2 regions of the Actinomyces slackii genome follow, and region 1 is predicted to be linked to the other one. Evidence: riboswitches for the same ligand, from Rfam matches in the RefSeq annotation. Region 1 holds a riboswitch; the other holds the start of a gene.
What was found. A riboswitch is a leader RNA that binds a small molecule or an ion and turns the genes downstream of it on or off. The one in region 1 is predicted to bind thiamine pyrophosphate.
Positions count from the first base shown of each region.

Region 2: another riboswitch for thiamine pyrophosphate. It lies ahead of EL266_RS03970 (thiamine ABC transporter substrate-binding protein); the one in region 1 lies ahead of thiD (bifunctional hydroxymethylpyrimidine kinase/phosphomethylpyrimidine kinase).

Region 1 covers NZ_LR134363.1:2,687,994-2,699,374, reverse strand. The annotation lists gene EL266_RS11085 (M16 family metallopeptidase) at 1-9, shown strand, start outside; gene EL266_RS11080 (alpha/beta hydrolase) at 30-1,259, opposite strand; gene EL266_RS11075 (alpha/beta hydrolase) at 1,307-2,359, opposite strand; gene EL266_RS11070 (TetR/AcrR family transcriptional regulator) at 2,467-3,063, opposite strand; gene dapB (4-hydroxy-tetrahydrodipicolinate reductase) at 3,375-4,127, shown strand; gene EL266_RS11060 (alpha/beta fold hydrolase) at 4,188-4,925, opposite strand; gene EL266_RS11055 (helix-turn-helix transcriptional regulator) at 4,879-5,697, shown strand; gene EL266_RS13430 (hypothetical protein) at 5,923-6,084, shown strand; partial or broken gene EL266_RS14065 (hypothetical protein) at 6,071-6,199, shown strand; gene EL266_RS11045 (GNAT family N-acetyltransferase) at 6,310-7,038, opposite strand; gene dapA (4-hydroxy-tetrahydrodipicolinate synthase) at 7,132-8,028, shown strand; TPP riboswitch at 8,134-8,227, shown strand; gene thiD (bifunctional hydroxymethylpyrimidine kinase/phosphomethylpyrimidine kinase) at 8,218-9,078, shown strand; gene EL266_RS11030 (MFS transporter) at 9,084-10,430, shown strand; gene thiM (hydroxyethylthiazole kinase) at 10,427-11,209, shown strand; gene EL266_RS11020 (thiamine phosphate synthase) at 11,206-11,381, shown strand, end outside.
Region 2 covers NZ_LR134363.1:960,372-971,752, reverse strand. The annotation lists gene EL266_RS03980 (ABC transporter ATP-binding protein) at 1-792, opposite strand, end outside; gene EL266_RS13865 (ABC transporter permease) at 785-2,581, opposite strand; gene EL266_RS03970 (thiamine ABC transporter substrate-binding protein) at 2,731-3,858, opposite strand; TPP riboswitch at 3,909-4,013, opposite strand; gene EL266_RS03965 (DUF4235 domain-containing protein) at 4,239-4,532, shown strand; gene EL266_RS03960 ((Fe-S)-binding protein) at 4,843-7,362, shown strand; gene EL266_RS03955 (replication-associated recombination protein A) at 7,622-8,968, shown strand; gene EL266_RS03950 (TetR/AcrR family transcriptional regulator) at 9,587-10,171, shown strand; gene EL266_RS03945 (glycosyltransferase) at 10,581-11,381, shown strand, end outside.

The DNA of each region.
Region 1 (11,381 bases):
GACGACTGAGGGCGCGGCCTGATACTGAGTCAGACCCCGTGCTCGCGGAAGAAGTCGCGGATCTGGAGTCGCAGCGTCTCTCCGGTCAGACCGTGGTTGAGCACCGGGGTGAGGTGGTCGCTGAACGGGATGTAGTGGGCGGTGATGTCGACGCCCGCGTCCCGCGCCTCCTGCTCGAAGCGGCTGGTGCCTTCGACGGGAACGATGTGGTCGCCGACGCTGGCGCCGAAGAAGGTTGGCGGCGCTTTCGGCGTCAGGTAGGTGCGCACCTGGACAGCGGTCAGTCGGTCGGGATGCTCGTCCGGCGTACCACCCAGGAAGTCGCGTACGAGCTGCTGGGTGTAGCCCTTCATGAGCGGATCCCGGGTGTCGTACACGTAGGCGGGGTCGACGGCCGGTACGCCGGCGGCGACGGCGGAAACCTTGGGAACGGTGCCCTCGCAGGCGGGGGTGAGCGTGCCGGCTGCGGCAGCATAGGTGGTCGTCAGGGCCAGGTTCCCGCCGGCGGAGCCACCGAAAACGGCCAGCCGGGAGGAGTCGCCACCGAGGCTCGTGGCGTGCTCACCCGCCCAGATCAGGGCACAGCCGACCTGTGGCATGGCGATGTTCCACGTCGGAAACTGTGCGCTGGCCAGCGTGTACTGCGGAGCCAGCACAAGGTACCCCTGGTCGGCGAACCAGCGAAGCGTGGCAGCGGTCTCGTCGGGCTCGCCGGAGTTCCAGCCGCCGCCGTGCACGTAGACCATGACCGGTGCGCCCTTGCCCGCCGTAGCGGCGGGCTTGTAGACGTCCATGCGCAGTGCGGCGCCGGTCGGGTCGGTGAGGTAGGTCAGGGACTCGTCGGGGTGGCCGTCGGAGGCGAGTTGCATCGAGAACATCTGCGGCCCGAGGGGGACCCCGGCGCGATGGGCGAGCACCACGTGGGTGCCGAACACGGTCCCCGTGCCCAGCAAGGCCAGCGCGCTCATGGCTGCCGCGACACGGGTGAGGCGGCGGCGCCCTGCGCGCAGGGCCAGCGCCGCGAGGAGGATACCCACCAGCGCCAGGACGAAGGCCCACGGCGCCACCGTCGGGATGGTGAACGAGCCGAGCACCCCGAGGACCGGAATGCGTGGAAAAATGGCGCCAACGGCCAGGATCGCCAGCGGTGCGGCGACGACGAGCGAGGTGACGGCAAGGGCGGCACTCCCACGTCGTCGAGCGGGGCAGTCGGCGCCGGTGGCGCTGGCGTTGGGTGACTGCGCGGTGTGGCTGGTCATGGTGTCCTTTTGTGATGGTCGAGGCGGGCCGTTCCAGGGGAAGTCGGTCAGTGGTCGAGGTAGTCGACCATCTGATCGAAGGTGCGCTTGGCGACGGGAAGCTTGTCCATCTGGGTCACGAAGGTGTGCCCGGTCTTCGTCCCGTCCTCGAGTCTGGGCCAGACGAGTTTGTTCGCCACGCCGTGCGCGGTGAGCTGGTCGGTGAGCGTGACCATGTCATCGCCGTAGGAGTCGCTGCCGATGACGAAAGAGCGTGGGAAGCGTTCGTTCACGTAGGGGATAGGGTTGTACGACTTCTGCTGCTCGACCGACAGATAGGTGGTGCCGCCGATGTAGTTGCCGACCATGAATTTCGTGTACAGGTTCATGTCGGAGTAGATGAGCGGACCGTCGTCGATGGCGAGAGTGTCGACGCGCGTCACGTCGAAGGTGGGGTGGACGTCGGCCAGCTTCGCGAACTCGGAGCTCGTGGCGGCGGTGAAGTACTGGCTGATCATAATAGCCCCGGCCGACTGGCCGAAGAAATCGACGTTGTCCATCTGCAGGCCGTACTCGTCGGCGTGGGCCGTGAGGAAGGCGAGGAACTGGTCCATCTGTCGCAGCGGCGTCGGGTAGTGGTGGCCGGGCACCAGTGCGTAATCCATCGTGACGATGTTCCAGCCCTTGTCAGTGAGCGCCTGGAAGATGGCGTTCGACTTCGCGCCGGACAGCGGGTCACCGGACTGCTTGGTTCCGAAGAAGAAACCACCGCCGTGCACGTAGACCAGCGTCGGGCGCTCCTTCGCACGGTTGGCGTCGGGGTAGACGATGTCGAAATAGCTGTTGGGGTACTCGGTGCCGTACTGGATGTTGGAGACGCGGTATTGCCCGCCGGGTTGGACACCCTCCAACTGCGGATCACGTGGCGCCATGGTGGAGTCGGCAACCACCCCGAAGGCCGACTGGAACAGCCCGATCATCCACTGCGTGTGGAAAGTCGAGATGCCCGTGAACAGAACGGGGATCGTCACGAGTGCAGCGATGATCGAAAGCACGATGCGGCGCTTCCGTCTTGGGCGGGCGGTCTTTGGCGTGTGGTGCGCGGGATCGGTCGACGCCATAGGGTCTCGAGTTTCTTTCAGGCCGTGGCGAGTCGGTCAGCGCCCGGTGCAGCAGGGGCGGGTGTGGCGCTGGCGCGCATTCGGCTGCTCCCAGTCCTGGTATCAGCTCAGACCAGGGACTTGAGGGCGTCGGCGAGGCGTCGTAACTCATCGCCGAGATCGAGGGCGGTGCCCTGGTCGCGGGCGGCGAGTACGTTGGTGACCGCCTGCTCGACCAGTACGCCGAGGACGCGCGCGAGCACCTGCGGACGTGGGTCGTCAGCGCTCCAACCGCGCTGTACGCGCTGGATCTCACCGAGCGCGGCCATGTTGCGGGTTGTGCGCTGGATCATCTCCTCCGCGAGACGGGGCTCCTGCGCGATGGCCTGGCGCCTCTTGGCGTGGATCGCGACGACTGATTCATCCACCTCTATCCGGTCGATGAGCTGCACGGCGAGGTCGGTGCAGGCGGCGAGGGGAGGCAGCGCCGGGTCCATCGGCGGCAGATGGTCGATGTGGGGCGTCTCCTCGACGCCGAGGACAGCCGACATCTTGTCGCCGACGCGCTGGAACAGGGTGCGCCGCGGCATGCCGGTGGCCTTGGCGAGCTCGTCCATCGTGAAGTGGGCGTAGCCCTTGGTCAGCGTCAGGTCCAGGGCTGCCTCCTGGATTGCCAACTGTTCCAGCCAGCGGATGCGCTCGCGTGCGCTCATGGTCGGTGTCATGCGGCCCTCCCCATCCATTGAAATACACTTCACGCCAGATAGTGCAAAGTTTGCACTTTACTCAGGATAGTGCATAGATGGTGTCGAGAGGACGTCTGTCCGCAAGAACAAGGTGTGAGTCGGCGCACGACCACGCGGCCTGAGCTGGTGGAGCCAGTGGCCACGCACGATGGGGTGCCGCAGTGGTAGATGGCGCAGCCTCACCAACCCGCGCTGTCGGGCGGGGAGAGACTGCTGGGCGAGTCTCAACGATGTTCACGGTGGGCACACGGCCCGGCCGCGGCTCGCGGGATGCTGCGTAGACTGCCGGCATGACCATTCGCGTTGCTGTTGTGGGCGCCGCCGGGCGCATGGGGTCGACCGTCTGCCAGGCGGTCGAGGATGCTGAGGGGCTCGAGCTCGTCGCCCGCCTGGATGTGGGCGATGCCCTTGATGCCGAGCACCTGGGCGGGGCCCAGGTGGCCGTCGACTTCACCGTCCCCGATGTCACCGAGGCCAATGTCCACGCCCTCATCGATGCCGGCCTCGACGTCGTCGTGGGAACCACCGGCTGGACCTCGGAGTCCTATGACCGCATCCGCGAGCACCTCGAGCGCCCAGAGGCCAGCGGCCGCAGCGTCCTCATCGCCCCCAACTTCGCCCTGTCCGCGGTCCTGGCCATGGGATTCGCGGCCAAGGCCGCCCGGTACTTCGAGTCGGCCGAGGTCATCGAGCTCCACCACCCGGGCAAGGTCGACGCCCCCTCGGGCACTGCCGTGGCCACCGCCACCGCCATGGCGGCCGCCCGCGAACAGGCCGGCCTGGGCCCCAGCCCGGATGCCACCGAGCAGGACCCCCACGGTGCCCGGGGCGCCGTCATCGAGGGCATCCACGTCCACGCCGTGCGCCTGCGGGGCCTGACCGCTCACGAGGAGATCGTCCTGGGCAACCCGGGGGAGCAGCTGACCATCCGCACCGACTCCTTCGACCGCGCCTCCTTCATGCCCGGCGTCGTCCTGGCCGTGCGAGAGGTTGGCAGTCGTCAGGGCCTGACCATCGGCCTGGAGGCCCTCCTCGACCTCTAGTTGTCCTGGTCGGGGACGTTGTTCAATGAGGCCACCCTTCCTGGACCATGAGGCGTGAGGTCAATTGGTCGAGTTGGCTGCGGTGCGAATGGCGTCGGCGAGCTCCTGTGGGCGACTCCACATGGGCCAGTGGCCGGTGGGCAGGTCGACCATGTCCATGTGGGTGAGCTGGGCCACGGCGCTGAACATGGGGTGTCCTTGCTCGGCCAGTGCGAGGATCTGGGCACTGGGCAGGGAGCAGCAGATCAGGGTGGTGGCCACGTCGTGGCGTGCAGCATTGGTCAGCTCGACGGTTCTGCGAGCGACTCCGGCCGGTTCGGGCACGGCCTTGGAGCGGAAGCGGGCGAGTTGTAGGTCGGTGAGACCGTCGAGACTGGCTTCCTGACCCAGGCTGTCGAAGTCTGGCAGCGGCAGTTCGGAGACTGCCATCGGAAGGTCGGGCGCGTAGGCGCCGCCGTTGGCCATTGGGCCGGAGTCGACCCAGATCACGCGGCGGATCAGCTCCGGGTGCCTGTCCAGGGCCAGGCTCACGGGCCCATTCGCGCCACTGTGCGCCACCAGGACGGCGTCGCCGCCCAACTCATCAAGCACCTCGGCGATGGCCTCGGCCTGGTCGTCGAGCGTTCGTGCCGTGCGCTGCGGGTCCTGCGGGTCCAAGCCGGGCAGGGTCAGGGCTGTGGCCAGGACCCCTGCGGAGGTCAGCTTCTCGATCACCTCGTTCCAGGCCCAGGCGCCGAGCCAGTAGCCGGGGATGAGGACGATGTGCGGCTGGCGCGCCGCGGGCGATGTCGAGGTCATGTGGACAGTGTGGTACTGCTCGCGGTCAACGGTGTGTCACTATTTGTGGCATGAATGTGACGGGACTCGGGCGGTGAGACGAGCGGAATGGCTCCACGCGCTGACCGAGTCACTGCGCCGGTCGGGAGATCGTGGACGGACCGCCGAGCAGTTGGCGAGCGAGTTCGAGGTTTCGGTCCGCACGATCAAGAGAGACCTGGCCGCGCTTGAGGCATCCGGGCTGCCGCTCTGGTCGAGGCCGGGCCCCGGCGGTGGGTACGGACTTCTTCGCAGGGGAGCGCTGCCGCCGGTGACCCTCACGGACGCTCAGGCTCTCTCGCTCCTGGCCGCCGTTGCCGCGGCCCCCGATGCGCCCTACTCGGATCTCGCCGCTTCCGCGGTCGGAAAGATCATGGATGTCCTCGATCCGAGCACCCGAGCGCGGGTCGATCAGCTCGCCTCGCGGGTGTGGGTCAACCCTGCGTCCAGTTCCTCGAGGGTCATTCGCTCTGCCTGTGAACAGGCCATGACCGAGCAGCGCGTGCTGCGCATCGACTACGTCGCCGCCGGCGGTGCGAGCAGTCGACGGGATGTCGAGCCGATCGTGTTCGCCAACACCAACGGCACGTGGTACCTCGTCGGTTGGTGCCGCCTGCGCGATGCCGTGCGCTGGTTCTCGGTCAGCAGGATCCGCCGAGCGAGCGTCACTCGCCAACCGTGCGCGGGCCACACAGTGGCTCAGATCGGCACACCCCCACCCACCGCCACCAGCGTCGGCATCGACCGCAGCTGACCACCCCGATCAACGTCTCCGGTCAGTACATCTAAAGCAGCCGAGGCCCACGGGTCGGGGCAGTGGTGCTTCATCTCCCGCCACTCCCCGCGCTCCTGCGGGCAGGCGGGTCGGGGAACAAGAGCACCATGGCGGCATACTGGCGGTATGACTTCGACGACCATCAAAGTGAGCCGCGAGACGCGAGATCTCCTGCGCGCGCACGCGCAGCGTCGTGGAGGCACGATGGATGACGCCATCAACGATCTCCTGCGCGAGGCGGCCCGCGCTGAGCGCATGGAATCGCTGCGAGGGGCGATCCACTCCATGACCCAGGAGCAGCGAGCCAGTTACGAGGCGGAGAGCCGCGAGTGGCTCAACCTCCCCACCTACTATGTCGAGGGATGAGCAGGGCGTGATGGGCGGCCTGCCGCCTCAGGAGATCTCCTTCCTTCGCGGCGAGGTCGTCTGGGTCGACTTCGCACGTGGGGTGGGGCGTGAGCAGGTGGGCCGCCGCCCAGCCGTCGTGATCTCGGGCGGGCGCCCTGGATCAGCGCGCTGTCACGCAGATCGTGCGGTGGCTGGCCGACTTCCTCGAGATCCGGTACGTCGCGCTGGACTGAGCCGCACCGCTCAGATGGCGGCGGCCCAGCACTCCTCCGTGATGCCCTGGCCCACGGGGAGGTCGCGGCGGGCCCCTGTGGGCGCCATCCCCACCGCGCGCAGCAGGCTGGTCAGGGACTCATCCCCGCGCACGGCCCAGACCACCAGTGCCTGGGCGCCATCCTGACGGGCCAGGTCCACCGCGGCCGCCAGCAGGCGCGAGCCGTGGCCCCGGGCCTGATGGGCCGGATCCACCCCCAGGGCGGTGACCTCCGCCGCCAGGGCCGCATCGGCGCCCTCTGCGCCCTCGGCCTCCTCTGCTTCGCTGCGCGCCCGCGTGGGGGCCAGGCCCAGCAGCCCCACCACCTCGTCGCCCTGCGTGGACACCAGCACATGATGGGCCGGTGAGGGCGGGGCGGTCACCGCCTCCTGCCAGCCGGCCGTGATCACCGGGGCGGCGATCATGTCGCGCACGCCCTGGGGCAGGGCGGCGCCGTGGGCCGAGTCATGGGCCGCCTCCAGGGAGGCCAGCATCGTGGCCGCGTGGACCCGGCCCATCGCGGGCAGGTCCTCGGCCCGCGCGGGGCGCACGAATCCGGCCTGCGCATCCTCGCGGCCCGGCCCGCCCGAGGCCCCCACGCGCTCATCCAGGCCCCCGGCGCGCGCATCCAGGCCCCCGGCGCGCGCATCCAGGCCGGCGATCGGACTGGCGGTGAACACCGAGGGCTCCTGCTCCCAGGACTCTGATCGAGAGGTCATGGCCCGAGCCTAAGCGATCGCTACCGCAGCCATCTGGCCCCGCCCGGTGGGCAATCCTCAGTGCAGCGCCTACCACGGCGCTAGGCTGTGCCCATGAGCACCGCCCCCTCCCGCAGCTTCGGTTCCGTCGGCGTCGCCATGGTCACGCCCTTCACCCCGCAGGGCGAGCTGGACATCCCCGCAGCCCAGGCGCTGGCCCTCAGCCTTGTCGAGGACGGCGCGGACATGATCCTGCTGTCCGGCACCACCGGCGAGGCCCCCACCACCCACCTGCCCGAGAAGCAGGCCCTCATCCGCGAGGTCAAGGACGCCCTGGCCGGACGGGCCATGATCGTGGCCGGGGCCGGCTCCAACGACACCGCCCACGCGGTGCGCAACGGTGTGGGCTCACAGGAGGCCGGAGCCCAGGGCCTGCTCATCAACGCCCCCTACTACAACCGCCCCAGTCAGGAGGGCGTCTACCAGCACATCATGGCGGTCGTCGAGGCCACCGACCTGCCGGTCATGATCTACGACATCCCCGGTCGCACCGGGGTGCGCATCACCGATGAGACCCTGGCCCGCCTGGCCGAGCACCCCCGGGTCAAGGCCGTCAAGGACGCCACCGGCGACGTCGAGCAGGGCTTCGCCCGCATGGAGGCCACCGGCCTGGAGTTCTACTCCGGCGACGACGGCCTGAACTTCGCCTGGCTGGCCCACGGCGCCTCCGGCGTCGTCTCCGTGGTGGCCCACGCCGACGCCCACTCCTGGCGCACCATGATCGAGGAGGTCGACGCCGGCGACCTGCCCGGCGCCCGCGCCGTGGCTCAGCGCATGCGACCCCTGGTCAAGGCCATGATGGGCGGGGGACAGGGGGCCGTCATGGCCAAGGAGGCCCTCCTCCTCCAGGGCCGCCTGCCCCATGCCGACCTGCGCCTGCCCCTGGTGCGCGCGCAGGCCGAGGAGGTCGCCGCTCTGCGGAAGACCCTGGAGGAGCTCCGGCTCCTGTAGGCGGTGCGCAAGCGAGTGCGCGACCCAGCATCCCGCCGCCTCACTCACCTCAGCGGCTGGGACGAGTGGGGTGGTGGCGCGCGCGCATGATGTGGTCTACGTTGGGCCGTGGACACGGGGTGCGCCGACCGGCGCTGAGATCACACCCGTGGAACCTGATCTAGTTCGTACTAGCGAAGGGATGTCCACATGCCGTCATCTGTGCATGCCCAATCCGTTCCCCGCGTTCTCGCAGTAGCTGGGACCGACCCCACGGGGGGTGCGGGAACGAGCGCCGACTGCAAGGCCATCACCGCTGCCGGTGGCTATGCGATGAATGCGGTCACCTGCCTCGTGGCGCAGAACACGACAGGGCTCCGCGCCGTGCACGTGCCTCCGGTCGCATTTCTTGAGGGGCAGTTGCGCGCCGTCAGCGAGGACGTCACCATCGATGCCGTTAAACTCGGCATGCTCGGCACGAGGGACATCATCACCACCGTGGCTCGCTGGTTGGACGAGCAGGCGCCTGCCATCCTGATCATCGACCCCGTCATGGTGTCGACCAGCGGCGACCGGCTCCTCGCACCGGATGCTGAGGCCGCCCTGCGCCGCCTGTGCCGGCGCCGGGCGATCGTGACCCCTAATATCCCCGAGCTGGCTGCTCTCACCGGCGAGCCCCTGGCCCGCAGCGAGGGTGAGGCCGTCGAGCAGGCCATGCGCTGGTCCACGCGCACCGGCACCCAGGTGGTGGTCAAGACGGGACACCTGGACGGTCAGGACGTGGCCAACATCCTCGTGGGCCCCGGAGGCGTCCTTGCCCGCTCGGCCGCCCCTCGAGTACGGACCACCGCCACGCACGGCACCGGCTGCTCCCTCGCCTCCGCCCTGGCCACCCGGCTCGCCGCAGGCCAGGAGCCGGAAGCGGCGCTCGCGTGGGTCACCGCGTGGCTGCACGAGGCCGTCGCCCATGGTGAGGCGCTGAAGGTCGGACGGGGCAACGGCCCCATCGACCACGCCCACCGTCTCCGGCGGGCCATCGACGCTCCCAGTGCCGTTGAGGTCCAGGCATGAGCGCCGTGAGCACCGGTTCAGACATGCGTGATGCCGAGCGGGCCGAGACCCTGAGTGCCCAGGGGCGGGCCGCCCTGGGCGCAGGGGTCGTGGGGAACTGGGTGGACGCGCTCCACATCTTCCTTCCGCTCGTGGCCCTGGCTCCGGCGCTCGACCATGTGACGGGCCCCTGGGCGCCCTCCTTGGCGGGGGCCGTGGCGGTCACCGCCATGCTGCTGGGGCGCCCCGTGGGCGCCGTGATCCTGGGGCGGGTCGCTGACAGGATCGGACGCAGTCGCACCACGTGCCTGGCCACCGCCGGAACCGCATTGTGCGCCCTGGCCATCGCTGTCCTGCCCACCCATGCCCTCCTCGGACCGGCCTGCCTCGGCCTTCTCATCGCCCTGCGATTCGCCGCCGGTGTGCTCGTCGCCGGGGAGTACTCAGCCGCTATCCCGCTGGCCATGGAGTGGTGCCGGCCGCCACGGCGCGGCCTTGCCAGTGGACTCATCCTGTCCATGGCCCCCCTGGCCCAGGCCACCATCGCCTTCGGCACCGCGGGGCTCCTGACTGCTCTGGGCCCGGACACCTACAGCGTGTGGGGCTGGCGCCTCCTCTTCCTCGCCGGGGCCGGCGCCTCGCTGGGAATGACCCTCTACTACCGGCGCCACGTTCCGGATTCGCCGAGCTTCCACCGTGAGGCGGCCAGACGCATCCCCGGCGCCGCGCACCCCACGCTACGCTCGCTCCTACGCGGTCAGTGGGCGAGGCCCTTCTGGCAGTGCTTCGTCATGATGTCGGGGTTGTGGCTTCTCACCACTGCGACTGTTCTCATCCTCACCTCCCGGATCAGCGCCGGCCCGTCCGTGACGATGCCCTCGGTGGCAGTGGTGATGGGTGCCGCGGCCCTTGTCCAGGCCGCGGCCATGATCCTCGCCGGGCACTGGTCCACCCTGGTGGGACGGCGGCGCCTCTTGGCCGCCTGGGGCCTGACGGCATCGACTCTCGGCGTGCTTGTGTGGCACGCGGCCCTCGCCAGCACCACCCTGCCCGGTGCCATCATGGGGGTCGCCGTCCTTCAGGCCGCCACGGTCAGTGCCTACGGGCCGGTGGCCGCCTACCTCTGCGAGCGCTTCCCCACAGAGGTGCGCTCCACGGGGTATGGCAGCGCCTACAGCCTCTCCCTGATCGTGCCCTCCCTCTACCCGCTCTACCTGCCCGTTCTGGAGTCGATGCTGGGGCGCGGTGCGGACACTCTGCTGGTGATCCTCGGTGGTGGGCTCCTGAGCCTGGGAGCGCTGGCAGGGCCATCCCTGGCGCCCCGGGATACGGCGATGGGTCTTGATGAGATCGTGCGGGCAGGTGGGCGATGACGGGGATTGACCATGAGGCCGTTGATATTCGCGCCCTGGCCAGGAGGACCGCTGCCGCCCTGCGCTCCCGGGCACCACTCGTTCACTGTCTGACTGCCACGGCCTCGATGCATCTGGTCGCCAACGGACTGCTGGCTGTGGGGAGCCGTCCGATGATGACTGAGACGGTGGAGGAGGCCCCGATGATGACCGGCCAGGCGGATGCCCTCCTGGTCAATCTCGGAGCCCTGTCAGCCGACGGCGCGCGGGGGATCCCCGCAACGGTGACAGCCTCCCGCGCCTCCGGTCATCCATGGGTGCTGGACCCAGTGGCCGTTGGGATCGCACCGGTGCGCACCGCACTCGCCCACCGGCTCCTGGACCAGGGCCCTGCGGTCGTACGGGCCAACGCCTCGGAGATACGAGCCCTGAACGGCTCCCGAGGCGGATGCGGCACCGATACGACAGCGCGCCCTGAGGAGGCGGAGGCGGAGGCCATGGCATTGGCGCAGCGCACTGGTGGGATCGTGGCGGTATCCGGCGAGGCCGATCTCATCACGGATGGGCGCCGCACCATCCGCCTGCACTGCGGCAGCCCTCTGCTGACCCGGGTCACAGGGACCGGATGCCTTCTCGGCGCTCTCATGGCATCCGGCCTGGGGGCGGGGCTGAGCCCGTGGGAATCAGCGGTCGGCGCCACGGCGCTGCTCGGGCTCGCCGGACAGGATGCCGCATCCCGTTCCACCGCCATGGGGTCCTTCCAGGTGGCGCTCCTGGACTGCCTGGATGAGGCGGGATGATGAGCGCGCCCAGGCGCGCGGTGGACCTGCGCTGCTGCCTTGTGACCTCCGGGACGGGGGACCGCGCTGTCGAGACCGCCGCACGCGCGGCAGCGGCTGGAGCCGGTGTGGTTCAGGTGCGAGCCAAGGAGGCCACCGCCCGTGGTCTCATGGAGCTCGCCCGTCAGGTTGC
Region 2 (11,381 bases), 1.5 Mb from region 1:
GGCCAGGGCCAGCAGCCCCGACGCCTGCGGGCCGTCGGCGGGCGGCAGGCCGAGCCGGGCGGCGGTCTTGGCCGGCAGGAAGGGCCCGAAGCCCAGGAACTCGGCCACCTCCCGGCTGCCCGGATCCGACCACAGCTCCTCAGGGCTCCCCACGCGCATGAGCCGGCCCGCGCTCATGATGCCCACCCGGTCGGCCACGGTCATGGCCTCATCCTGGTCGTGGGTGACATACAGGGCGGTGGTGCCCTGGTCCCGCAGGATGGCGCGCAGGTCGGCCGCCAGCTGCTCGCGCAGGGCCCGGTCCAGGGCGGAGAGCGGCTCATCGAGGAGCAGCAGGCGCGGCCGGGGCGCCAGGGCCCGCGCCAGGGCCACGCGCTGGGCCTGACCGCCCGACAGCGTGGCAATGGCCCGGCCCTCATAGCCCGACAGCCCCACCAGCTCGAGCATCTCGGCCACGCGGCGGTCCCGCTCCTGGCGCGCCATGCCGGCCAGGCCGTAGGCGATATTGCCGCCCACGTCCCGATGTTCGAAGAGCTGGCCGTCCTGGAACATGAGGCCGAAGCCGCGCCGGTGCACCGGCACGGGAACAACCGACTCCCCCCGCCAGGCGATCGAGCCCTCGGCGTCCTCCAGCCCGGCCACGGCCCGCAGCAGGGAGGACTTCCCCGAGCCCGAGGCCCCCAGGAGGGCCACCACCTCCCCCGGCGCCATATCCAGGTCCACGCCGTCGACGGCGCGCAGGCCCCCATAGCTGACACTCAGCCCCTCAAGGCTCAGGGCGATCTCAGGCATCAGTGCTCCTCTCGGGCGGCGCGGGCAGGGACGGCACAGGGACCGGCGGCGCGGGGCGCGCCTTCGGGCCGACGCCGGGGCCCGCATCCGAGCCGACACCTGGGCCCACGTCAGGGCGCGCCTCGGGGCCCGCCCGCCCCGTGGCTGCCCCGCTCATGCCCGCCCGGTCCGGGTCGCGGCGCGAGCGCGCCGTCTGCGCCCATTCGCAGGCCAGCATGATCGCCGTCGACCCGACCGCCAGGACCACCCCGGCAGCCAGCGCCATCCCCTGGTTCTGGGCTCCCGGGCTGGAGATGAGGCGGAAGACCACCACCGGCAGCGTCGGCTCCTGAGGGCGCACGAGGAAGGACGTCGCCCCGAACTCCCCCAGGGAGGTGGCCAGGGCCAGCCCCGCCGCCAGGCCGCTGGCGCGCAGCAGCTGGGGGCCATCCACCGTGGCCAGGACCCGTCCCGGCCCCGCCCCCAGGGAGGCGGCCGCCTCGCGCTGGCGCGGATCGATGGCCCGCAGCGCCGGCAGGAGGGTGCGCACCACCAGCGGCACCGCCACCACCGCCTGGGCCAGGGGCAGAATCCACCACGAGCTCGTCAGGGCCAGGGGCGGTCGGGTCAGGGTGATGAGGAAGCCGAAGCCCACCGTGACCGCCGAGACCCCCAGGGGCAGCATGACGACGGCGTCCAGCAGCCCCAGGGCCCGGCGCGCCGCCCGCCCGCGGGGCCGGCGCGAGACCACCAGGCTCACCGCCGCCCCCACCACCAGGGCGATCACCGCGGCGGCCAGGGCCACGCGCACCGAGTTGGCGGCGGCCTGCCAGACCGTGACCACCAGGGCGTTGCGGCGACCCGTCGTGCCCAGGTCGGCGTAGTTGGCCAGGGTCCACTGCCCCGCGCGGCGCAGCGAGCGGGTCGCCAGCACCGCCATGGGCGCCACCAGCAGCCCTCCCACCACCAGCAGGGTCACCCCCAGGGCCGGGGCGTCGGCGGCCCGCAGGGGCTGGGCCGGGACGTCCAGGCGCAGCCGCAGCCGCGTCTGGGTGGCGCGGCGGGCCCGCTCGCAGGCCCACAGCACCATGGCGATCACCAGCAGCTGGAGGATCGACAGGACCGCCGCGCCCCGCAGGTCCAGGTACTGGGCGGTCAGGACGTAGATCTCGGTCTCGATGGTGCCCGCGCCCATGCCTCCCAGCACCAGCACCACCCCGTAGGCGGTGGCGCAGAACAGGAAGACCAGGGCGGCGGCCGAGGCGATGGCCGGGGTCAGCGCCGGGAGGGTCACCGTGGCGAATGCGCGCAGCGGCCCCGCGCCCAGTGCCCGGGCGGCCTCCACCGAGCGCGGATCCAGGCGGGACCACATGGTGCCCACCATCCGCACCACGAGCCCGTAGTTGAAGAAGACCAGGGCCGCCACCACCGCGGTCATCGTCCCCTCCAGGCGCAGGCCCGCGACCTCGCCGCCCAGGGGGCCGGAGGGGGAGAACAGGGCGTGGAAGGCCAGGCCCACCACCACGCTGGGCAGGACGAAGGGAGCGATGACCAGGCCGCGCAGCAGGTCCCGTCCGGGGAAGGAGCGCCGGTAGAGCACCAGCGCCCCGGGCAGGGCCAGGACCACGCTGATGACGGTGCCCAGGGCGGCCTGGGCCAGGGTCTGGCCGATGATGCGCCCGGTGCGCTCGCGGGCCAGGACCTCGACGACGCCCCCCAGGTCCAGTGCGCCCTCCGGGGCCAGGCCGCGGGCCATGAGGCTGGCCACCGGCCAGGCGAAGAACACGCCCAGGAAGAGAGCGGGGCCCACGACGGCGACCGTCCAGGCCGCCCCCTCCGCCCGGGATGGGCGCGGGCCGGACGGGGCAGGACGGGACGGAACGGAACGGGGCCGGGCAGGACCGGACGGGTCCGACGGGCCGGACGGGGCAAGCCGGGCCGGGTGGGGCCGGGCCGGGCTCACGCGCCGACGGCCTTGGTCCACTGCTCCAGCCAGGTCTCGCGGTTGGCGGTGATATCGGCCGGGGTCACCTCGACCGGGGCCTTGGCCAGGGGGCCGAAGCTCGTGATCTCCGTGGGAAGGGCGGCGCCGTCGTCGACCGGGTACATGTACATCTGGCCGGGGATGTCCTCCTGAACGGTGCGGGTGAGCATCCACTCCACGAAGGCGCGCCCGCCCTTAGGGTTGGCGGCGCCGGCCAGGACCCCGGCGAACTCGACCTGGCGGAAGGCCGTGTCCAGCAGGGCCGAGGTGGTCGACGACGCGCCGTCGTCACTGAGGGTGTAGGCCGGGGAGGAGGCATAGGAGACCACGATCGGGTACGTGCCGCCCTCCCCCGCTCCGGAGAAGTTGGTGTAGTAGGCCTCCTCCCATCCCGCGTCAATGCGGGCGCCGCCGGCCACGAGGCTCTTCCAGTAGTCGGCGAAGCCCTCGGCGCCGAAGTGCCCGACCGTGGCCAGCAGCCAGGCCATGCCGGTCGAGGAGGTCGAGGGGTCGATCGCCACCAGGAGGCCGGCGTACTCGGGCTTGGCCACGTCCTCGAAGGTGGCGGGGGGCGTCAGGCCCTTGGAGGAGAAGTAGGCGGTGTCGATGTTCAGGCACACGTCCCCCATGTCGATGGGGGCCAGGGCGGGGGTGTCCTCGACGATGTAGGGCTTGGCGGAGGCCGGCAGGGTGACCGCCGTGGTGGTGTCGATGATGCCCTGCTCCAGCGCGCGCGAGGCGTAGGTGTTGTCGATGCCGAAGACGGCGTCGCCCAGCGGCGCGTCCTTGGTCAGGACGAGCTTGTTGACCAGGGCGCCGGCATCGCCGGAGGTGGTGTGGACCAGCTCGTAGCCGGTCTCGGAGGAGAAGGAGGCCAGGACGTCCTCGGACAGGGAGAAGGAGTCGTGGGTGACCACGGTGACCTTCTTGGAGCCCGCGCCCGAGCCCCCCGAGCCCGAGCAGGCGGCCAGGCCCAGGCCCAGCATGGCGGCACCGGCGCCGGCGGCGCCCAGCAGGCCGCGGCGGCTCAGCGCGGGTCGGGCGGACCGGGCAGGCCGGGCGTGCGGGGCGGGAGGGATGGAGTGGGCGGGATGGTGGATCATGGTCTGCCTCCTGGATGGTGGTCCGGAGGGCCCGGATGCGATGGCCGCGCCCGGGGAGATGCTCGACTTCCTTCGCCGGTGCTAGCCGGAGCAGGTTCGAGGGTCTGCGGGAATCCGCACTCTCAGCGCCGGGAGGCGCTCCCCTGTCGTGGGGCCAAGCCTAGATGATGCGGCTGTCCCGCTGCGCTCGGTGAGCCCGCTGCGCCCGCCGCGCTCATGCGGGCGGAATCTGAATTCGGCCGGCACGTGGGGCCGGTGGGGCGCCCGCCGCGCTCATGCGGGCGGATCGCGGGCGGATGGGGCATGATCGGGCCAGCGGGGCCGGCCGCCGTCGGCCGCCGATCGACGCGATGCGCCCGAGCGGGCGCCAAGGAGGACACATGGGCAACAAGGATGCCGGCTCCACCGACCTGGCCTGGAAGGTCACCGCGGCCGCGGCCACCCTCGCCTCGGGCTTCGTGGCCGACAAGGTCGTGGCCCTGGGATGGCGGGCCATCACCGGCCACCAGGCCCCTCGCGAGGAGGACCAGGTGCTGGAGTACAAGCTCATGGAGGTGGTGGCCTTCGCCGTCATCTCCGGGGCGGCCATCGCCCTGACCCGCCAGCTCGGCCTGCGCCAGGCCGCCAAGTGGTACGTCAAGCGCCACGCCCCGCTGCCCGCCATCGAGGCCTGAGCCCCGGGCCGCCCAGACCATGGGCCCGACCGGACGTGCCCCGGGCCCGGCAGGCCCGCGGGCGCCCACCGCTCAGCCCGCGAGGCCCAGCTCTGGCGGCGGAGGGGTGAGGGCCGCAAGCCCCATATCGCCATCTCCCCGCCCGGCCCCCGCTGGGCGGGATGGGGCGGTGCCGTACCGGTGGAGCGCCGTCGGCTCCCGAGCGGCACGACCGGCCGCGAGTAGGCTGGTGGCCGCGTCGAAGACCGCCGCCGCGAGGGCCCGGCCGGGCGCCGCGGCTGGCGCCCCCATCCCCTGAGGAGTGGCCGTTATGAGCGTTGTGCAGATCGTCTGCGCCGTCATCGTCGCCGTGGCGACGACGATCGGAGTGGCGGTTTTCGCACGCGCCTGTTGCACAATTGCCGCCCGTCTGGCCGTGGGCCGTCCCGTCCCCCGTGAGCGCCTGCGCCCCGTGATCCGGCGCGCCGTGGGGATGCTGGGGGCCGTCGTCGGGCACTCCGCCTTCAAGGGCAGGCCCTTCATCCGGGCCGCCCACTGGCTGGTCATGGTCTCCTTCCCGCTGCTCTTCCTGACCCTGGTCACCGGGTACGGCCAGGTGCTGGGCGGGGCGAGCTTCGCGCTGCCGCTGATCGGGCACGCCGCCTGGTGGGCCTGGGCCGTGGAGATCATCGCCTGGCTGTCCCTGGCCGGGATCGTGGGCCTGACCATCCTGCGGCGTCGGGTGACCCGGACCCGCACGGCCCCGACCTACCCGGCGGACTCCGAGGGCGGGCGGCGGCCGCGCACCTCGCGCTTCGCCGGATCGACGGCCTCCCAGGCGGTCTTCGTCGAGGCGATCATCATCGCCGTGGTGGCCTGCGTCCTGGTGCTGCGGATGCTGGAGCACGCCCACCTGGCGCTGTCCGCAGATCCCGCCGAGCGCGCCCTGGCCACCTGGACGCACTTCCCGCTGACCGCCTGGAGCGGGCCGCTGCTCACGCCCCTGGGGGCCGGCGGCCTGGAGGCCGCGATCCTCGTGGTGGCCACCGTCAAGGTGGTGGTCTCGATGTGCTGGTTCGTGGTGGTGGGGCTCCAGCCCTCCATGGGAGTGGCCTGGCACCGTTTCCTGGCCTTCCTCAACGTCTACGCCCGCCGCGAGATCGACGGCGCCAAGGCGCTGGGCCCGCTCCAGCCGATCGTGGTGGGCGGCGAGCCGCTGACCGAGGCCTCCATGGATGCCCTGGAGGAGGCCATGGAGGCCGCCGAGGAGGGCACCGGGCCCGAGGTGCGCCTGGGGGTGGGGCGCATCGAGGACTTCACGTGGAAGGGCCTGCTGGACTTCTCCACCTGCACCGAGTGCGGGCGATGCCAGGACCTGTGCCCCGCCTGGAACACCGGCAAGCCCCTGTCCCCCAAGCTCTTCGTCATGGCGCTGCGCGACCATCACGCCGCCGCCGCGCCCTACCTGCGGGCCGCCGCGGCCATGGGCGTCGGCCCCGAGGAGGTCAGCGCCGAGCAGGTCTCCGCGCGCCCCGCCTCGGGGGCGGGGCGACTCCTGGGCCTCCATGACGGGCTGGCTCGCGAGACCTCCCTGGGCCTGGTGGAGGGCACGGCGCATACCGGCGACGTCCTGGGGGCCCTCCTGGAGGCCAAGGCCGCGCCCGGTGAGACCGGCGTGGCCACGGCCCCCGCCCCGCTCGCCGGCGAGGTCATCCCCGCCGACGTCCTGTGGGCCTGCACCACCTGCGGGGCCTGCGTGGATCAGTGCCCGGTGGATATCGAGCATGTGGACCATGTGGTGGATGTGCGCCGCCAGCAGGTGCTCATGGAGTCGGCCTTCCCCAAGGAGCTGGGCGGCATGTTCCGCAAGCTGGAGTCCAAGGGGAACCCGTGGGGACTGGCGGCGCGCAAGCGCCTGGAGTGGGCCAAGGGCCTGGACTTCGAGGTGCCGGTGATCGGCCAGGACGTGGAGTCCGCCGCCGAGGTCGACTACCTGTTCTGGGTGGGCTGCGCCGGCGCCTATGAGGACCGCGCCAAGAAGACCACGCGGGCGGTGGCCGAGCTGCTGCACACCGCCGGGGTCAGCTTCGCGGTCCTGGGCGAGGGCGAGACCTGCACCGGCGACCCGGCCCGCCGCGCCGGCAACGAGATCCTCTACCAGATGCTCGCCGCCCAGAACGTTGAGACCCTGCGGGAGGCCGGCGCCCAGCGCATCGTGGTGACCTGCGCGCACTGCTTCAACACGATCTCGCGGGAGTACCCGCAGATCGGGGGACGCTACGAGGTGGTCCACTACACCCAGCTGCTCAACCGGCTGGTGCGCGAGGGGCGGCTGACGCCCGTTCCCCCAGATGCGGGGAGGGAGGTCGATGACCGCGCAGGCGGTGCCCTGGAGGAGGGCGCCGAAGGCGTGGCGGGGCTGGCGGGAGCGGCCCGAGGGACGAGGGCCGCGGATGGTAGCCAAGGCGCCCTCCTCCAGGACACCGCCGCCCCCACCGTCACCTACCACGACGCCTGCTACCTGGGCCGGCACAACCAGGTCTACTCCCCGCCGCGCGAGCTGCTGGAGGCCACGGGCGCCACGACGGTGGAGATGCCCCGCAGCCAGGAGCGGGGCTTCTGCTGCGGAGGCGGCGGGGCGCGCGCCTTCATGGAGGAGTCGATCGGCACGCGCATCGCCGTGGAGCGCTCCCGCGAGGCCATTGGCACAGGGGCCCAGGTGGTGGCCACAGCCTGCCCCTTCTGCACCACCATGCTCTCCGACGGCGTGGCCAGCGAGGGCGCGGACGTGCGCGTGACCGACGTCGCCACCCTCATGCTCGAGGCAGTCCACCGCGGCCAGGGAGGCTGAGCCACCCGAGTTGCACATTCATCCTGCGACCCCGCCACCCGATGTGGCGTCATTCCAAGGATCCGTCTGCCGAGACGGCCTCAGGAGCAGAGATGAATGTGCATCGCCGGCGTCGATGCACATTCATCTTGCCTCCACGACCTCTGCCCGGCGACCACAACCGCGTCATTCCGCCAATCGTGCCCCACAGGCCGCGAAATGAATGTGCAAGCCCGCCCGATGCCTCGGGGCACGACCGGTCAGCCCGTAGGCTCAAGGCATGGTCAGCCATCACGCGCAGGAGGAACCCTCGCTCTTCGATGCCGCCGCCGAGTCCGGCGGCCCGATGGTCGACGACCCCGCCCGCCCCTTGGCCGACCGGCTTCGGCCGCGCAGCCTTAGCGAGGTCGTCGGCCAGGATCACCTGCTGGCGACCGATGCCCCACTGGGGCGGATGGTGGAGGCCGGCCGCCTGTCCTCGATCATCCTGTGGGGCCCGCCGGGGTGCGGAAAGACCACGATCGCCCGACTGCTCGCCGAGCGCGCGGGTCTGGTCTTCGAGCAGATCTCCGCCACCTTCTCCGGGGTGGCCGACCTGCGCAAAGTCTTCGACGCCGCAGGGCGGCGCCGCCAGATCGGCCAGGGCACGATGCTCTTCGTCGATGAGATCCACCGGTTCAACCGCGCCCAGCAGGACTCATTCCTGCCCTTCGTGGAGGACGGCACGGTGGTGCTCGTGGGCGCCACCACGGAGAACCCGAGCTTCGAGCTCAACGGGGCGCTGCTGTCGCGCTGTCAGGTCATGGTGCTGCGCCGCCTGGATGAGGAGGCGCTGGGCGAGCTGCTGGCTCGCGCGGAGGCCCTGACCGGCCGTGCCCTGCCGCTCACCCCGGAGGCGCGCCCGGCCCTGCTGGCCATGGCCGACGGCGACGGGCGCTACCTGCTGAGCATGGTGGAGCAGATCCAGGGACTGCCCGCAGGCGCCGGGCCCGTGGGCGCAGGGGAGCTGACGGATGTGGTCGCCTCGCGGGCGCCGCTGTACGACAAGTCCTCCGAGGAGCACTACAACCTCATCTCCGCCCTGCATAAGTCGATGCGCGGCTCGGACCCGGATGCGGCGCTGTACTGGCTGGCCCGGATGCTCACCGGCGGCGAGGACCCGCTGTACGTGGCGCGGCGCCTGGTGCGCTTCGCCAGTGAGGACGTGGGCATGGCCGACCCCGGCGCCCTGCAGATCGCCCTGGCCGCGTGGCAGGCCTACGAGCGACTGGGATCCCCCGAGGGGGAGCTGGCCATCGCCCAGGCCGTGGTGCATCTGGCGACGGCGCCCAAATCGGTGGCGATCTACCGGGGCTACGGCCGGGCGGTGAGGCTCGCGCGCCGCACGGGCTCGCTCATGCCGCCGGCGCATATCCTCAACGCGCCCACCCGCCTGATGAAGGAGCTGGGCTATGGCGAGGGATACGAGTACGACCCTGATGCCGAGGATGGTTTTTCCGGTGCCGACTACCTGCCGCAGGGCGTGGAGCGCGAGCCTCTCTACGAGCCCACTGGCAACGGTCACGAGCGACGGATCCGGGAGCGCCTGGAGTACTGGCAGGCCCTGCGCGCCGAGCGCAGGGCCTGACTGCGCGCCCTCTCCCGTCCCGCCCCTGCCGGTGGTGCCGGGTGTTTTTCTCAGGGGGTTCTCAGTACGCATCGGTGGGTTCTTTCAGGGTCATGGCGTTACATAGTGGACACCACCGGACGGAACCGGTCCCGAGGGTTGGGGAGCCCGACGACGGAACGGACCTCCGAGGCCGGCAACAGGTCTTAGGGAGCCTGGAGCCGCCGCTTCCGGTGAAGGAGGCGACCGCCTCCCCGGGTGCATGGGAACCCGGGTCGCAGACGGTCCCTCGCGAGGCTTGGACCCCCGGGTCCGGGGCACACCCCCGGACCCGGGGGTCAAGTCCACCCCAGACCCATACGGCGACTCACACGGCGGCCCCGGAGCCGGCCGGACCCCGCCGACGTCGACGTCGACGTCGACCCCGACCGCGCAGCGCGCACCGGGCGGTCAGGGCACACCGGACGCGCAGTGCGCACCGGGCGGGCAGGGCACACCGGGCGGGCAGCGCATGACCGTCACCCGGGACCCGTTGCCCGCAGCGCACGGCATGCGCGGGCGGGAGGAGCAGCATGATTGCGCGGGTCCTGCCCGCGAGGCTCACCGACGGGTGGGCCCGCCAACCAGTAACCTCAGCGTGTGAACCCTCAGCAGTCCACTGATCAGCGTCGGCGTCTCAGCCCCGAGCAGCGGCGGGAGGAGATCATGGCAGTAGGGCTGGAGATCTTCGCGACGGGGTCCCTCATGCAGGTCTCGGTCAATGACATCGCCAAGCGGGCAGGCGCCTCCCGCGCGCTCTTCTACCACTACTTCCCCACCAAGCAGGATCTGGTTCGGGCGATCGTGGCCCATGAGATCAGCCAGGTGGAGAAGCTCGCGGGCGAGGAGAGCATCGAGGACGTCATCACTGCCTACGTCGCCTACGTCCAGGGCAGGCCCATGGGCTACCAGGCGCTGCATGTGGCCGGCCTGGAGAAGAACGACGCGGTGATCGGCGAGGCGATCCAGGCCAGCCGTGAGCACTTCGAGGCGCTGCTGCTGCATCTGCTGGGCATCCCTGATTCCGACGTCCAGGCCCGCTTCGCCCTGCGCACGTGGACCAGCATGATGGTGGCCACATGCCTGGAGTGGCAGAACCACCCCGAGATCGATCGCGAGACGGTGGTCGGGATGATGGTCAGGGCGCTGCACGCCCTCGTCCCGCAGAAGGAGCCCGCCCCGTAGGCGGTGCTGCCGCAGGGGCATTCCGGGCCCCTCCAGCATCACAGAAAGGTAACGTCAATAAACGCACGCGCTCACCCCAGTCGCCCCGAATGACGGGCCGGAGACCGCTGGCACCGCTGGCGAAAGTCGCCTACGCCACGCACACAGGCTTGCGATAGCGCAACAGGACGAATTCCCCCTCCAGGCTGATGGCACGGGCCCTGAACACCTGGTACTCTCCGAGCGTATTGGACGAGGCATCCAATAGATTGAGCCTTCGTTCTTTTTGCCATTGACCCAGGGGAGACATCGTATGTCGGTCATCGCACACCGATGCACAACGGCTCATGACGCCAGCAGCCACACCACGACGACCGGTGCACCAGCAGCACGCGGCTCGGCGCACCACTCTCATACCCGCTCGGCCGCAATGCGCGCCAGCGGCGCCCCCTCTCCTGAGTCAGGCGGTCAGGCGCACGCCTGCCGCGTGCTATTCGCCCCCGAAACCATCAACATCGCCGAGGTCACGCGCAGCATCGAGGTCGCCAAGCGCATGCCCGACGGCGTGGACTGCGTCTTCACCGGCTTCTCCCCGCGCAACTCCGAACTCATCAAGCAGGCCGGCTTCGACTTCATCCTCCAGGAGCCGCGCCTGACGGATGCCGAGGCCCGCCAGGCCCTGGACTTCGATCAGGGCCGCAGCCTGCGCCACCCCTTCACCCGCTCCATGCTCTCCCAGCGCGTGGCCTCCGAGCGCGACCTCATCCGCCGGCTGTGCTCAGGCGCGGTGGTCATCGGGGTCACCCCCAGCCAGTTCATCTCCGCGCGCGCCGAGTCGGTGCCCCTGGTGTTCGTCCGGCCCTTCGCCTACTCCCTGCCCCACCTGGAGGCGGCCCAGCGCCTGGGCTCGACGGGCTTCCTGCCGCGCACCACCGCAGCGCAGCGGCTCATCGACCGCGCCTCCGCCGCGGCCCTGCACACGGTCGGCATGCGAGTCCCCCTGCCGCGCCCCTTCTACCAGGTGGCGGCGGATAACGGCGTGACTCTCCCCTCCAGCTTCGCCGCCGGCCTGACCGCCGACCTCAACCTCATCGCCTCCGCGCCCCACCTGCTGCCCCCGAGCCTGGAGATGCCGGAGGACCATCGCGTCGTCGGCCCGATCTTCGCCCACCTGCCCGGGGAGGTGCCCCCGATCGTGGCCGAGCTCGCGGCCGGAGAGCAGCCCCTGGTC